2 regions of the Variovorax sp. P2_H12 genome follow, and region 1 is predicted to be linked to the other one. Evidence: riboswitches for the same ligand, from Rfam matches in the RefSeq annotation. Region 1 holds a riboswitch; the other holds the start of a gene.
What was found. Region 1 has a riboswitch for S-adenosylhomocysteine ahead of metH (methionine synthase). Riboswitches for the same ligand answer to the same signal wherever they lie in the genome.
Positions count from the first base shown of each region.

Region 1 (8,060 bases):
ACCATGTCGAGATTGCCCTCCACCATCATCTCGATCAGGCGGCGCACTTCGCCGACATCGTAGGTGGCGTCGCCGTCGACCATCACATAGACGTCGGCCTCGACGTCCGCGAACATGCGGCGCGCCACGTTGCCCTTGCCGCGCAGCGCGACGTGCGTCACGGTCGCGCCGCAGGCCCGGGCCACGGACGCCGTGTCGTCGGTCGAGTTGTTGTCGAAGACATGGATCTCGGCCTCGGGCAGCGCGGCGCGGAACTCGTCCACCACCTGCGCAATGGCGAGCGCCTCGTTGAAGCACGGGATCACGGCTGCGATGCGCAGGCCGCTCAGGTCGGGACGATCGGTCATTTCTGGATGGGCAGGATGCGGTAGGCCTTGGCACCGGCTTTTTCGTACATCAAGGCGAAATGGTCAAGGAAGCCGGGCTGGGCTTCGAGCAGCGGGGCGCTTCCGGCGCCCACCGCGATCGCCTCGAAGCCCAGCCCGGCCAGTTTGCGGGCGAACTCGACCGGTGGCAGGACGATGAAGTCGGAATAGCGCCAGGGTCCGATCGCGTCGCCCCACACCGGCGCCGGCCCATAGTAAGTCGCTTCGCTGAGTGCGATCTGGTAGACGCGTCCGGTGGCGTGCTCGCGCAGGTAGTTCATGACGGCGTAGCCGGGCACCTTCGCCTCGAGGAAGGCCGTCCGCTCGGCCGGCGTGGTCGCGATCGCCGCCACGCTGCGCCGCGTCATGTAGAACGAGCCCCCGACCCCGATCACCACCAGCAGCACGCCAAGACCGCGGCCGGCACGGTCGAGGGTGCCCTGGGCGTTCCAGCGCGGCAGCGCGCGGCGCAACCAGCCGGCCAGGCCGCCCAGCAGCGCCTGCCAGCCCACCACCGAGACCAGCGCGATCAGCGGCACCGAGGCCGCCAGATAGCGCGGATAGCGCGAGGTCAGGGCCCAGACGCCCAGCGAATAGATGCTGAAGACCGCGGCCGCACGCACGGCGGGCGAACGCTTCCAGAGCAGGGCGAGCGGGGCGAACAGCACGCCCCAGAGGAAGCCGTTGGGCCACGCGGCGTGGGCCTTCACGTCGTCGAACTGGTTCTTGTAGTCGGCCAGGTTCCAGTTGGTGAAGCCGAACACGCGCGAGCCGATCGGATTGAAGGGGTCGCCAGTCAGGACGGCGTTGCGCGCATACCAGTAGATGCAGGGAATCAGGAAGCAAACGAGCGCCACGGCCCAGACCTTGAGCCTGCGTTCGCGCCGCACCACGAACAGCGCCACCAGCGGCAGCACGGTCAGGGCCTGATACTTGGAACCCGCGGCGATGCCGAGAAAAAAGGCTGCCAGCGCCAGCCAGCGCGGCCCACGCACCGGGTCGTCGGACTCGCGCCACCACCACAGGGCGGTGCAGGCCGCGAGCACGAAGAGCGCCACGCTGATGTCGATCAGCGCGCTTTCATAGTCGCCGATGCCGAGCCAGATCGCGGCGGCGATGAGGCCGGTCACCCGGCTCGCATGCTGCACGCCCAGGCGGTAGACGATTCCCACCGAAAGCCAGCCCGCGAGGCCGCTCAGCAGGTGCGGCAGCACGTCGTCGCCGACCAGCAGCCCGCCCGCATGGATCAGGTTGTAGTTGTACGGGAACCAGGGGTAGCGCAGCCATTCGTGGATGGCGAGCCGGCCGCTTTGCGCCAGCTCGCGCGCATAGGGCAGGTGGTACATCAGCTCGTCGAAGGCCGCCGGCGGCGCCAGCGGCTCGACCAGCGCCGGCAGCGCGGTCAGTGCGAGCACCGCCAGCGCCAGCTTCTCGACGAAGGTCCAGGGCGCCGAGCGCTCGCGCGCGCGCAGTTCGCGCCGCCAGGCCGGCGCCTGCAGGCCGGCCGCCAGCACGCCGGCCGCGACCACGCCGATCACCGCGCCCCGGGTGAACAGGCCGGCGATCGCGATCGCCTGGAAGACGCAGACAAAGATCCCGAGCCCGGCCGCGGCGGCCATGGCGGTCTCGAGCCACACATCGCGGCGCATGGGCGCGCCGATGCGCATCAGCAGCGCCCGGCCGAAACCCCAGCATCCGACCACGAACACCGCCAGCGCCGCATAGTGCGTGGCTGCAAACATCAACTTCTGAATAGGAACTCCCGCTCGCCGTTCGCCCTGGCAACGGCTTCCCGTGTCAAAGATTCGGCGCCAGCAGGCGCTCCAGGTCCGCCTCGCTCTGGTCGCGCCGCGCCGCCTGGTCCTGCAACTGGTCGTGCCCGATCTTGCCGACGTTGAAGTAGGTCGCGTCGGGATGGCTCAGGTAGAAGCCGCTCACGCTGGCGGCCGGCATCATGGCGAGGCTGTCGGTCAGCGTCATGCCGATGTCCGCGCAGTTCAGGAGGTCGAACATCGGCCGCTTCACGCTGTGGTCCGGGCAGGCCGGATAGCCGGGCGCGGGCCGGATGCCGCGGTACTTCTCGCCGATCATCTCCTCGTTGCTCAAGGCCTCGTCGGCCGCATAGCCCCACAGGTCGGTGCGCACGCGGTGGTGCAGCGCTTCGGCGAAGGCCTCGGCCAGGCGGTCGGCCAGGGCCTTGAGCATGATGGCCGAGTAGTCGTCGAGGTCGTCGATGAAGTACTTCTCCTTCTTCTCGACGCCCAGGCCGGCGGTGACCGCGAACACGCCCACGTAGTCCTTCAGGCCGCTCGCTCGCGGTGCGACAAAGTCGGCCAGGCAGCGGCTGGGCCGCATCACGCCCTCGATCTCCTGCTTCTCGGTCTGCTGGCGCATGCCGTACCAGGTCATGGCGACTTCGGTGCGCGACTCGTCGGTGTAGAGCACGATGTCGTCGTCGTTCTCGGTGTTGGCCGGCCAGAAGCCGATCACGCCGCTGGCCGTGAGCCAGCGGCCCTCGATCAGCCGCTTGAGCATGCGCTGGCCGTCGGCATAGACGCGCACCGCCTCGGTGCCGACCACCTCGTCCTTGAGGATCGCCGGAAACGGGCCGGCCAGGTCCCAGGTCTGGAAGAACGGCCCCCAGTCGATGTACTTCGCCAGCTCGGTGAGGTCGAAGTTCTTGAACACGCGCCGTCCGATGAACTTCGGCACCGGCGGCACATAGCCCGTCCAGGCGATCGGCGTCTTGTTGGCGCGCGCCTTGGCCAGCGGCCACAGCGGCGTCTGCTTCTTGTTGGCGTGCTGGTGGCGCACCTTGTCGTAGTCGGCGTTGATCTCGTTGATGTAGTTCGCAGCCTGCTCCGACAGCAGCGACTGCGCCACGCTCACGCTGCGCGAGGCGTCGGGCACGTAGACCACCGGCCCCTCGTAGTGCGGCGCGATCTTGACCGCGGTGTGCACGCGGCTGGTGGTGGCGCCGCCGATCAGCAGGGGGATCTTCTTGATCCGGAAGTGCTCGTCCTTCTGCATCTCGCCGGCGACGTACTGCATCTCCTCGAGGCTCGGCGTGATCAGGCCCGAGAGGCCGACGATGTCGGCGCCCTCGACCTTGGCGCGGGCGAGGATCTCGTGGCAGGGCACCATCACGCCCATGTTCACGACCTCGAAGTTGTTGCACTGGAGCACGACCGTGACGATGTTCTTGCCGATGTCGTGGACGTCGCCCTTGACGGTGGCGATGACGATCTTGCCCTTGGTCCGGACGTCGCGGCCGGCCGCCTCGTCCTGGCGCTTTTCTTCCTCGATGTAGGGGATCAGGTGGGCCACCGCGGACTTCATCACGCGGGCCGACTTCACCACCTGCGGCAGGAACATCTTGCCCTGGCCGAACAGGTCGCCGACGATGTTCATGCCGTCCATGAGCGGGCCTTCGATCACGTGCAGCGGACGGCCGCCCTTGGCCAGGATCGCCTGGTAGGCCTCCTCGGTGTCCTCGACGATGAAGTCGGTGATGCCGTGCACCATGGCATGCGAGAGGCGCTGGCTCACGCCCACCGGATGCTCCGGCGTGCCGCGCCATTCGAGCTTCTTGCTCTCGTCCTTGGCGCCGCTCTTGGCGGTCTCGGCGACCTCGACCAGGCGCTCGCCGGCATCGGGCCGGCGGTTCAGCACCACGTCTTCCACCCGCTCGCGCAGCTCGGGCTCGAGGTCGTCGTAGACGCCTACCATGCCGGCGTTGACGATGCCCATGTCCATGCCGGCCTTGATGGCGTGGTACAGGAACACGGTGTGGATGGCTTCGCGCACCGGGTCGTTGCCGCGGAAGCTGAAGCTCACGTTCGAGACGCCGCCCGACACCTTGGCGCCGGGCAGGTTCTGCTTGATCCAGCGCACCGCGTTGATGAAGTCGACCGCGTAGTTGTTGTGCTCCTCGATGCCGGTGGCGATCGCGAAGATGTTCGGGTCGAAGATGATGTCCTCGGGCGGGAAGCCGATCTCGTCGACCAGCAGGCGGTAGGCCCGCTCGCAGATCTCGATCTTGCGCTCGTAGGTGTCGGCCTGGCCCTTTTCGTCGAAGGCCATGACCACCGCCGCCGCGCCGTAGCGCCGCAGCAGTCGGGCCTGGTGCCGGAAGGGGTCCTCGCCCTCCTTCATGCTGATCGAGTTGACGATGCCCTTGCCCTGGATGCAGCGCAAGCCGGCCTCGATCACCTCCCACTTCGAGCTGTCGACCATGATCGGCACCCGCGCGATGTCGGGTTCGCTGGCGATCAAGTTCAGGAAGCGCACCATGGCGGCCTTGCTGTCGAGCATGGCCTCGTCCATGTTGATGTCGATCACCTGGGCGCCGTTCTCGACCTGCTGGCGCGCGACGGCCAGCGCTTCCTCGAACTGGCCGTTGAGGATCATCCGCGCGAAGGCCTTGGAGCCGGTGACGTTGGTGCGCTCGCCGATGTTGACGAACAGCGAGCCCTGGCCGATCTGCACCGGCTCGAGGCCGGACAGCTTCATCGGGGGGACGGCGACGGAGGAAGGATCGGAGGACATGGGCTCACCTGTGGAAACGGGGTCAGGCGAGCGTCGTTGCACTCCAGTGGCTGGAAGCCCAAGCCTGACGCCGCCGCCCGGATGGACGGCAGCGCTGCAACGCTCCTTGGGAGCCGCGGATTTTACGCCGGCTGGGCGGCGCCGGCCGCCGATGCGGGCAAGCCGAAGATGGCGTCGAAGGCCCAGTTGAAGACGAAGGTGTAGACCAGGAAGAAAACCACCAGTCCCAGGTCCATCACCAGCGCCTCCCACAGGCTCACGTCCAGCCACCAGGCGAAGATCGGCACCAGAAAGGCCACCAGGCCGCCCTCGAAGCCGATCGCGTGGGCGACGCGGCGGCGCACGCTGCGGCCGCGCACGGCCTGGCGCGATTCCCAGCGCTCGAACAGGGCGTTGAACGTGAGGTTCCAGAGCACTGCGATGACCGAGGCGATGACCGCCAGCACGCCCGAGTGGCCCAGGCCCTGGCCCGACATCAGCGCCAGCCCCGCGCTGGCCACGACGATGGCGATGCCCTCGTAGAGGCTGATGTAGACGAAGCGGCGTTTGAGCCCTTGCATGAAATCGATCCCGTGTTGGTTGGTGTTGATGGGTACTTTATATTTGTTTGACTGACATATAAAGTCATCTTCTTTCAAGTTAATTGATAGGTCGGACCACATGAGCTTTTCCAGCGACAACGTGGAGGTGTTCCTCGCGGTCATCGACCACGGTTCTTTCTCGGCCGCGGCGCGGGCCCTGGGCCGGGTGCCCTCCGCGGTCAGCATGGCGATCGCCAATCTCGAGGCCGAGCTCGATCTGCTGCTCTTCGACCGCAGCGGCCGGGAACCGCAGCCCACCGAGGCGGCGCGTTCGCTGGAACCGCAGGCGCGCCTGCTGGCGGCGCAGCTCAAGCAGCTCCAGGTGCAGGCGCTGGCGCTCACACAGGGGCTGGAGAACCGGCTCACGCTCGCGATCGCGCCCGAGTTGCTCGCGGCGCCCTGGAGCGGCCCGCTGGCCGCCCTGGCGAACGAATACCCGCTGCTGGAGGTCGAGGTGCTGGCCGCGCCGCAAGCCGATGCGCTGGCGCTGCTGCACAGCGGCCGGGCGCAGCTGGCGCTGGTGTTCGAGCGTCCCAGCCTGGACGGCCGGGAGGGGTTTCAGGAGGTGGCCAGCGACACCATGGTGGCCGTGATGGCGCCCGACCACCCGGTGCTGGCCGCCGCCGGCGGCCGGCTGCGCGAGGAGCACCTGACGACCACGCGGCAGATCGTGGTCGCCGGCCGTGACCTGGCCACCAGCGACCCGCGCTTCGTCTTCGCACGGCACGTCTGGCGCACCGACAACGCGCTGGCCGCCCTGAGCCTGATCACCGCCGGCCTGGGCTGGGGCTGGCTGCCGCGCAACTTCGCCCGGCCGCACGTGGCGGCGGGCGCGCTGGTCGAGATTCCGTTCGAGAACCTGTCCAACGGGCTCGACCTGTGGGTCGACGTCGTGTGGTCGCGCGAGCGGCCGCTGGGCCTGGGCGCCCAGCGCTTCGTGGCGCTGATCGCCCGCAAGAAGGACTGAAGGCGCGCCGGCCGGCTCCGTCTATCGGTCGGGACCGCCGCGCCCGCCATGACCGCCGCCATGACCGCCGCCATGACCGCCGCCCTGGCCACCTCCATGGCCACCGCCGTTGCCCCCACCACCATGCCCCCCGCCTCCGTGGCCCCCTCCTCCACCGTGCCCCGGCGGTCGTCCGCCGGTCTGGGCGCCTTGGCCGGGCGGGCGCACGCCCGGCTGCTGCCCCCAGCCCTGGGGCGGACGCACGCCCGAAGACGGCAGCGGGCGGATGCCCGGCACCGGAGGCGGGCGGAAGCCGGGTGCGGGCGGCGGACGGAAGCCCGGCGGATGCGGCTGATAGCCCGGCCAGGGGTTGGGACGCCAGCCCGGCACCGGCGGCGGTGGCGGGCGCCAGCCCGGAACCGGTGGCGGCGGCGGCCGGCCGCCCCACCAGCGCGGCTGGTTGTACCAGGGCCGGTCGCGGTAGTAGTTGGACCAGTAGCTGCCGATCGCGAAGGTCACGAGCGGCACGCCGATGATCGCGCCATAGGTCGCCAGCGGCACCCGCTGCTCCAGGTAGGCGTACTCGAGGCTCGCCGCATAGGACCAGCCGCGAAGTCCGTCGGGCAGCACCACGTCGCACCAGCCATAGCCGGCGGTGCAGCCCATCACTTCCAGCGATTGCCCGGGCGCCAGCGAGGCCACCAGCGGATAGTTGTCGCCCGGGCCGGCGCGCAGATTGACGGGCCCGCGGGTGAACGCGTGCTGGGCCGTCGCGGCCAGCGGCAGCATCAGCGCCATGGCGCCGAGGCCGAACCATCGCAGTGCCTTGTTGTCGTTCATGCAGATTTCCTTTGCGTTCCAGGGTAGGGAGGGCGTCGGCGCGTTGTCAATCAGCGACGGCCTTCAGCTAGAACGTTTCAGCACGCGCGTTCGCGCACGCGAAGAACGTTTGGAGAGCTTCTTCATCCCGGCTTCACATGAGCCCGGGATGCGGCGGGTTCAGGCCGGCGCCGGGCCGCCCCAAGGCGGCCTGCGGCCCCCTCGGGGGGCAGCGACCACACGAAGTGAGGGAGCGTGGGGGCCAGCTCAGGCTGCTTCGCTGTAGAAGGCGGCGCGGTGCAGGCTGCGGCCCGCGAGCGGTGCGACCGCCTGGCCGATCGCCGCGATGTGCTCCGGCGTGGTGCCGCAGCAACCGCCGACGATGTTGACCAGCCCTTCAGCGGCGAACTCGTGCAGCAGCCGCGAGGTGACATCGGGCGTTTCGTCGAAGCCAGTCTCGCTCATCGGATTGGGCAGGCCGGCGTTGGGATAGCAGCTGATGAAGGTGTCGTCGGCGACGCGCGCCAGTTCCTGGATGTAGGGCCGCATCAATGCAGCGCCCAGGGCGCAGTTGAGCCCGATGGCCAGCGGCTGCGCATGGCGCACGCTGTGCCAGAAGGCCGTCACGGTCTGGCCGCTCAGGATGCGGCCCGAGGCGTCGGTCACGGTGCCGCTGATGATCAGCGGGAGCCGCTCGCCGCTGGCCTCGAAGTATTCGTCGATCGCGAACAGCGCGGCCTTGGCGTTCAGCGTGTCGAAGATGGTCTCGACCAGCAGCACGTCGGAGCCGCCCTCGACCAG
Region 1 is NZ_JBFUFO010000047.1:31,459-39,518, reverse strand. It holds gene AC1DYK_RS29610 (glycosyltransferase family 2 protein) at 1-347, opposite strand, end outside; gene AC1DYK_RS29605 (ArnT family glycosyltransferase) at 344-2,107, opposite strand; gene metH (methionine synthase) at 2,163-4,877, opposite strand; S-adenosyl-L-homocysteine riboswitch at 4,935-5,027, opposite strand; gene AC1DYK_RS29595 (PACE efflux transporter) at 5,036-5,473, opposite strand; gene AC1DYK_RS29590 (LysR family transcriptional regulator) at 5,574-6,461, shown strand; gene AC1DYK_RS29585 (SH3 domain-containing protein) at 6,483-7,280, opposite strand; gene AC1DYK_RS29580 (homocysteine S-methyltransferase family protein) at 7,527-8,060, opposite strand, start outside.

Region 2 (8,060 bases), on a different contig from region 1:
GCGCATCGAACTGCTGAGTCCCGCCGATCACAGCACGGTGCAGTTGCCGCTGCGCGTGCAGTTCCATGCCAGCGGCCTGAACGTGTCGAACGCAGCGCCCAAGGTGCCCGACACCGGCCACTTCCGGCTGGTGCTGGAGCGCCCGGGCCAGAAGGCGGAAACCATCGACCTCGACGGCGGGCAGACCGAGGTATGGCTCAACCCGCCCAAGGGCAGCTACAGCGCCCGGCTCGAGCTCCTGAGCAACACCGCGGCCGGGAACGTCGTCGCACGCGCCAGGCCGGTCGCCTTCACCGTGCCTTGAGTATCGCGGCCGCCACCTCGGCGAAGCCGGCGCCGCGCTCGCGCTCGGTGACGTAGCTCGGCAGGTGCGACAGGGCGGCCTCGAACCGGCGGACGTTCGCCACGCCGATGCTGTGCTCGAAATGCTCGAACATCAGCGCGTCGTTGGTCGAGTCGCCGACGTAGGCCCAGCGCTGCATCTCGTCGTCGAGCCGGCGATCCCAGAGCTCGCGCACGATCCAGCGGGCGCCGGCCAGCTTGTTGTGCTCGCCGTACCAGCCGTTGACGTGGATGCTGCTGACGGTGGCGTGCATGCCCTCGCTGCGCATCAGCGCGACGACAGCGGCGATCTGCGCATCGCCGAGTTGCGTGAATTCGCTGTGGTCGATCGCGATGTCGCATTCGCGGCCCGGCGAGTCGGTGGCGCGCCGGGCGCCGGGGATCTCGCGCTCGATGCGGGCCAGCACGGCCTGCATGCGCGCGAAATTGCGCTCACGCGTGGGCGCGTCCTGCTGGTAGCGCTTCTCGAGGCCGCCATGGGGTGCAGGCAGCAGCGCGACGGCGCCGTTCTCGGCCACGATGGCGTCCACCGGCCAGACGCTGGCAAAGGGCTCGCTCCAGCCCACCGGGCGGCCGGTGATCGCCACCCGATGCAGGCCGGCTGCGCGCAGGTCGGCCAGCGCTGCCAGCGCATCGGCGCTGATCGCGCCTTCGGTCGTCAGCGTGTCGTCGATGTCGGTGAAGACGCCGACCAGCGCGCGCCGCGCCGCCAGCGGCCAGTCGCAGAGGGGCGTCATCAGGAGGCGGTCTGCAGCGCCAGGCCGGCGTGCTCGCGCAGCGGATGGAAGTGGATCTTCGGGAAGCGCTCCTGCGCCAGCCGCACGTCGTAGGGCGAGGTGCACAGGTAGGCTAGCGTGTTGGCCGCGTCGAGCGCCATCCGCGCCGGATAGGCATCGACGAAGGCGCGCAGCTCGGCCGGGGTGTCGGCCGTGATCCAGCGCGCGCCGGTGTACTGGCAGCCCTCGAGCCGGACGTCGGCGTCGTACTCGGTCTTCAGGCGGTGCTGCACCACTTCGAACTGCAGCTGCCCGACCGCGCCCAGCAGCATCGGACCGCCGACCTCGGGGCGGAACACCTGGATCGCGCCCTCTTCGCCGAGCTGGGCCAGTCCCTGCTGCAGCTGCTTGGTACGCAGCGGGTTCTTGAGGATCACGGTCATGAACAGCTCGGGCGCGAAGAAGGGCAGGCCGGTGAACTGCAGCGAGGCGCCGTCGGTGATGGTGTCGCCGAGCTGCACGCCGCCGTGGGTCGTGAAGCCGACGATGTCGCCCGCGTAGGCCTCCTCGACCGCTTCGCGCCGCTGGCTCATGAAGGTCACGACGCTGGTCGGGCGCAGTTCCTTCGCGGTGCGCTGTACCTTGAGCTTCATGCCCGGCGTGTAGCGCCCCGAGGCCATTCGCACGAAGGCGATGCGGTCGCGGTGGTTGGCGTCCATGTTGGCCTGCACCTTGAACACCACGCCCGCGAAGTCCTTGTGCTCGGGCCGGATCTCCTTGACCACCGGCTGCCGGTTGACCATCGTGGTGCTGATGCGCGGCTGCGGCGGCGGCGCCAGGTCGACCAGCGCGTCGAGCACTTCCATCACGCCGAAGTTGTTGACGCCGGAGCCGAAGAACACCGGCGTCTGCTTGCCGGACAGGAAGGCCTCGCGGTCCCAGGTGGGCGAGGCGCCGGTGGCCAGTTCCATGCTTTCCATCGCGTGGTCGAACTCGCGGCCGAAGCGCTTGTGCAGCGCGTCGCGGTCGGTCAGCGAAATCGTCTCGAAGTCCTGCGGCAGCTTTTCCTGGCCCGACTCGAACACCGTCATCGCCTTCGTGCGCAGGTTGATGATGCCGCCGAAGCTCTTGCCCTGGCCCACCGGCCAGGTCATCGGCACGCAGGGCATGCCGAGCTCGCGCTCAATCTCGTCGAGCAGCTCGAGCGGCTCGCGCACCTCGCGGTCCATCTTGTTGACGAAGGTGATGATCGGCGTGTCGCGCTGGCGGCAGACCTCGATCAGCCGCCGGGTCTGTGCTTCCACGCCGTTGGCGGCGTCGATCACCATGAGGGCCGAATCGACCGCGGTCAGCACGCGGTAGGTGTCTTCGGAGAAGTCCTTGTGGCCCGGCGTGTCGAGCAGGTTGATGACGTGGTCGCGGTAGCTCATCTGCATCACCGACGAGGCGACCGAAATGCCGCGCTGCTTCTCGATCTCCATCCAATCGGAGGTCGCGTGGCGCGAGGCCTTGCGCGCCTTCACCGAGCCGGCGATCTGGATCGCGCCCGAGAACAGCAGCAGCTTCTCGGTCAGCGTGGTCTTGCCGGCGTCGGGGTGGGAGATGATCGCGAAGGTGCGGCGGCGTTTGGTTTCGGAGGCGAAGGTCATGGAGGTGAACGCGGTGCGCGCTCACGGGCGCGGGCTGCTGGAGGCAAAACCCACGATTTTACCGTTCGGGCGCTCACATCGGGGGGTGAGGCCTTTGCGGCCCACCAGCATGCCCGAGGCGGTCAGCGCGACCTTCTCAAGCCGTGCTGGCGGGCGGCTAGCGCCGCGCGTTAAAATACGGCGTTCCGAGGAGCGTTGCAGCGCCGACAGGCGTGAGGCTCGGACCATCATCGCAACCACGCTCACCCGCTGTTCTCGCGGTGAGTCCATTCCCCGATCGCAGTGGCATCTTTCAAGCTTGCTTTGGAGCCAACATGAGCGCAGTTCTCAAACCGTCCCCCGTTTCCACCGTCGACCAGGCGATCGCCGACCTCTCCCTTGCCGCCTGGGGCCGCAAGGAAATCCGAATCGCCGAAACCGAGATGCCCGGCCTGATGGCGATCCGCGAAGAGTTCGCCAAGGGCCAGGCGCTCAAGGGCGCGCGCATCACCGGCTCGCTGCACATGACGATCCAGACCGCCGTGCTGATCGAGACGCTGCAGGCGCTCGGGGCCACCGTGCGCTGGGCCTCGTGCAACATCTTCTCGACCCAGGACCACGCCGCCGCCGCCATCGCCGCGGCCGGCACGCCGGTGTTCGCGATCAAGGGCGAGTCGCTGGAAGACTACTGGGACTACACCCATCGCATCTTCGAATTCGGCCCCAAGGGCTCGGCCGGCGAAGGCCCGAACATGATCCTCGACGACGGCGGCGATGCCACGCTGCTGATGCACCTGGGCCAGCGCGCCGAGAAGGACCAGAGCGTGCTGGCCAACCCGACCAGCGAGGAAGAGCGCATCCTGTACGCGGCCATCAAGGCCAAGCTGGCGGTCGATTCGACCTGGTACACCCGCAAGTCGGCCGAGATCATCGGCGTGACCGAGGAGACCACCACCGGCGTGCACCGCCTGAACGAGATGTCGGCCAAGGGCACGCTGCTGTTCCGCGCCATCAACGTCAACGACTCGGTCACCAAGAGCAAGTTCGACAACCTCTACGGCTGCCGCGAATCGCTGGTCGACGGCATCAAGCGCGCGACCGACGTGATGATCGCCGGCAAGGTGGCCTGCGTGGCCGGCTACGGCGACGTGGGCAAGGGCTCGGCCCAGGCCCTGCGCGCGCTGAGCGCGCAGGTGTGGGTGACCGAGATCGACCCCATCAACGCCCTGCAGGCCGCGATGGAAGGCTACAAGGTCGTGACCATGGAATACGCCGCCGACAAGGCCGACATCTTCGTGACGACCACCGGCAACAAGGACGTCATCACGCACGACACGATGGCGAAGATGAAGGACCAGGCCATCGTCTGCAACATCGGCCACTTCGACAACGAGATCGACGTCGCCTCGATCGAGAAGTACGAATGGGAAGAGATCAAGCCGCAGGTCGACCACATCACCTTCCCGGACGGCAAGAAGATCATCCTGCTGGCCAAGGGCCGCCTCGTGAACCTCGGCTGCGGCACGGGCCACCCGAGCTTCGTGATGTCGTCGTCGTTCGCGAACCAGACCATCGCCCAGATCGAGCTGTTCACCAAGCCCGACGCCTACCAGGCCGGCAAGGTCTACGTGCTGCCCAAGCACCTGGACGAGAAGGTCGCTCGCCTGCACCTCAAGAAGGTCGGAGCGATGCTGACCGAGTTGACGGATGCGCAGGCAGCGTACATCGGCGTCGACAAGAACGGCCCGTACAAGCCCGACACCTACCGCTACTGAGTCCCGCGTCTTGCGTGCCGATCAGCTACTCGTCGAACGCGGCCTCGCCGCTTCGCGCTCGCAGGCCGTCCGCCTGATCGCCGGCGGCTTGCGCTGGCGTGACGGTGCCGACTGGCGCGTCGTCGGGAAGAACCGCGACGAAATCCCCGAAGCGGCCGAGCTCGAACTGCTCGATGCCGCCGAGGCCCGCTACGTCTCGCGCGGCGGCCTCAAGCTGGAAGGCGCCTTGGCCGCCACCGGCATCGACCCGCGCGGCCGGCGTTGCCTCGATGTGGGCCAGTCGACCGGCGGCTTCACCGACTGCCTGCTGCAGCAAGGCGCCGAGCATGTGGTGGGCGTCGACGTCGGCCACGGCCAACTGCATGCGCGCGTGCGCGACGATGCGCGGGTGACCGCGGTCGAAGGCGTCAACGCCCGCACGCTGACGGCGGATGCCTGGGCATCCGAATCCCCTGAAGATGAGACTGCCGATCGGAGCTTCGGCCTGATCGTCGGCGATCTCTCCTTCATTTCACTCACGCTGGTGCTGCCCGCGCTGGTGCCGCTGCTGGCGCCCGATGGCGACATGCTGATGCTCGTCAAGCCACAGTTCGAACTGCAGCCGGGCCAGGTCGGCAAGGGCGGCATCGTGCGCGAGCCCGCGCTGTACGCCGTGGTCGAGCAGCGCTTGCGCGATACCTGCGCCGCACTCGGCCTGCGCGTCGTGCGTTGGCTCGACAGCCCGATCGAGGGCGGCGACGGCAACCACGAGTTCTTCATCCATGCTGTTCATGCGGACGGCCAACCAGGAGCCGGCCGTGCGCCTTCCGCTGAGCTTTGAATTCTTCCCGACCAAGACGCCCGAGGGCGCAGTCAAGCTGCGCGCCGTGCGGCAGCAGCTCTACGCGCAGGAGCCCGAGTTCTGCTCCGTCACCTACGGTGCCGGCGGCTCCACGCACGAAGGCACGTTCGGCGCGGTGCGCGAGATCCTGGCCGAAGGCGTGGAAGCGGCCTGTCATTTCTCCTGCATCGGCGCGACCAAGGCGACGGTCCGCGAGCAACTGGCCGAACTGAAGGCGATGGGCGTCAAGCGCCTGGTCGCCTTGCGCGGCGACCTGCCGAGCGGCTATGGCGTGGGCGGCGAGTTCCACTACGCGAGCGATCTCGTCGCCTTCATCCGCGCAGAGACCGGCCGCGATTTCCACATCGAGGTGGCCTGCTATCCCGAAGTGCATCCGCAGGCGCGCTCGCCCGAGGCCGACCTGCAGGCCTTCGCGGCCAAGGTGCACGCGGGCGCCGATTCGGCCATCACGCAGTATTTCTTCAGTGCCGAGGCCTACTGGCGCTTCGTCGACGAGGCGCGCGCGCTGGGGCTATCGACGCCGATCGTGCCGGGCATCATGCCGATCACGAGCTCGACGCAGCTGATGCGCTTCTCCGATGCCTGCGGCGCCGAGATCCCGCGCTGGATCCGTCTGCGGCTGCAGAGCTTCGGCGACGACACGGCATCGATCAAGGCCTTCGGCCTCGATGTCGTCGCGGCCTTGTGCGAACGCCTGCGCGCCGGCGGCGCGCCCGCGCTGCATTTCTACACGATGAACCAGTCGGTGGCCACGCTCGGTGTGCTGCAGCGGCTGGGCTGGGCTGCATGAGTTTGCGCAGCGGCCTGGCGGCGCTGCTCGCGGCCGGGCTGCTCGCGGCCTGCGCGGTGCAGCCGGCGTCGCAGGGCGATGCGGCAGGCGACGCGCCGCAGGGTCGCCTGCGACCGCTGGCGAAGCAGCCGGCCCTGCCGCCGGGCGCGCCGCCGCGCTCCGCGGTGCCGTCGGTGCGCTACGACCTCGCTGTGTCGGGCCGCGGCGAACTGGGGCCCGACGACGGCATTCCGGGCGACGAGGGCGGGCGCGAGGTCTTCGAGCGCGGCGGCGCTTCCTGGTACGGCATCCAGTTCCACCAGCGCAAGACCGCCAGCGGCGAGCGCTTCGACATGACTGCGTTCACCGCGGCGCACAAGACGCTGCCCTTCAACACGCGCGTGTGCGTGCGCAGCCTGGTCAACGGGCGCGAGGTGCTGGTGCGCGTCAATGATCGCGGGCCCTACGCCTCGGGCCGCATCATCGACCTGAGCCGCGCCGCGGCCGAGGCCATCGGCATGCTCGGGATGGGCATCAAGACGGTGGCGCTGTCGATCGCGGACCAGGAGACCGACCGCTGCGGCGGCACCGAGGTCGGTCCGGTGGAGGTGCCCCTCCAGGCCGCCCAGGATCCCGCACCCAGCAAGCCGACGCGACAAGTCCCGCCCCGCAAACGCCGCTGATCTGCTTCGGCCGGCGCAGCCAGGCCCGTTGGTGAAACACCGCGGATCTGGCTTTGCCAGTCCGCTGGTGTTGCCCCCGGTAGGGGGTGGGCGGGCTACACGCAGTGAGCCCAACCTGGGGGCGAGCCAGAGCTACCCTCCGGCGTCGAGTGAGAAGGTGGCGTTCCGGTCCTGCGCCAGCCGCTCGGCCATCTGGGGCAGGGCGGCCGCCAGCAGCGGCTTCAGCGTGTAGGGCGGATTGATCAGGAACATGCCGCTGGCCGGCAGGCCCGGCCGGTGCGTCGCACCGGTCGCATCGGTCGTGATCTTGCTCGACTTGACCGTCAGCGTGGCGTGCAGCCAGGACTTGCCGGCCTTGGTGGCCATGGTCTTGAGCCGGCGCGGCAGGTCGTGCGCTTCCGGCCGCGGGATGATCGGGTACCAGACGGCGTAGGTGCCGGTCGCGAAACGCTTGAGTGCCTCGGCCACGAAGTCGAGCACCCGGGCGTAGTCGCTCTTGATCTCGTAGCTCGGGTCGCACAGCACCAGGGCGCGGCGTGAAGGCGGCGGCAGGAACTTGGTGGCGCTGCCGAAACCGTCGTCGCGCAGCACCGCGATCTGGCGGCCGGCCTCGAGCTGGGCGATGTTGGCGTCGAGGGTGCGGGCGTCGGTCGGGTGCAGCTCGAACAGCTTGAGCTTGTCGTGCTCGCGCAGCAGGTGATGCACGATGAAGGGCGAGCCCGGATAGACCCGTGCGCCGCCGTTGGGATTGAAGTCGCGGACTACCTCGAGGTAGCGCGCCAGGGCGTCCGCGAGCGGGGCCTCCGCTTCGGCGGCGGGCTTCTTCGACGTTTTCCTGGCCGGTGCTGCGCCGGGCACGGGTGCCGGTGCGGCCTTGGCGGGCGCCAGCAGCCGCAGGATGCCCTCGGCCGCTTCGCCGCTGGTGCCGGCGTAGTCTCCATCGAGGCGGTAGAGGCCGGCACCGGCGTGGGTGTCGACCACGGTCAGCGCCGCTTCTTTTTCGAGCAGATGCTCGAGGGTGGCAATCAGCACCGTGTGCTTGAGCACGTCGGCGTGGTTGCCGGCATGGAAGGCGTGGCGGTAGCTAAACATCCCTGGATGGTAACGGTCTGGCCGCCCGATCTGGGTCCTGATTGCGCCTCAAAGGTGATTCTTCGTATAATCGCGGGCTTCGCAGCGCCTTTGTGGCCCCGCGGCGAAGACAGGAACCCGCTTGCGCGGGAACCGGCAACCCACCTAAGAGATTCCCGCCAGAGGAACGCCGACCGTGGAAAAGGGCCCGCCAAACCCTCTTTTGAAGAGAAAC
Region 2 is NZ_JBFUFO010000014.1:75,372-83,431, forward strand. It holds gene AC1DYK_RS12000 (DUF4399 domain-containing protein) at 1-304, shown strand, start outside; gene AC1DYK_RS12005 (HAD-IIB family hydrolase) at 291-1,079, opposite strand; gene AC1DYK_RS12010 (peptide chain release factor 3) at 1,079-2,707, opposite strand; S-adenosyl-L-homocysteine riboswitch at 2,889-2,958, shown strand; gene ahcY (adenosylhomocysteinase) at 3,022-4,461, shown strand; gene AC1DYK_RS12020 (TlyA family RNA methyltransferase) at 4,472-5,281, shown strand; gene metF (methylenetetrahydrofolate reductase [NAD(P)H]) at 5,259-6,092, shown strand; gene AC1DYK_RS12030 (septal ring lytic transglycosylase RlpA family protein) at 6,089-6,754, shown strand; gene AC1DYK_RS12035 (23S rRNA (adenine(2030)-N(6))-methyltransferase RlmJ) at 6,887-7,846, opposite strand.
Region 2: linked by a shared signal. The riboswitch ahead of ahcY (adenosylhomocysteinase) and the one ahead of metH (methionine synthase) in region 1 are both predicted to bind S-adenosylhomocysteine.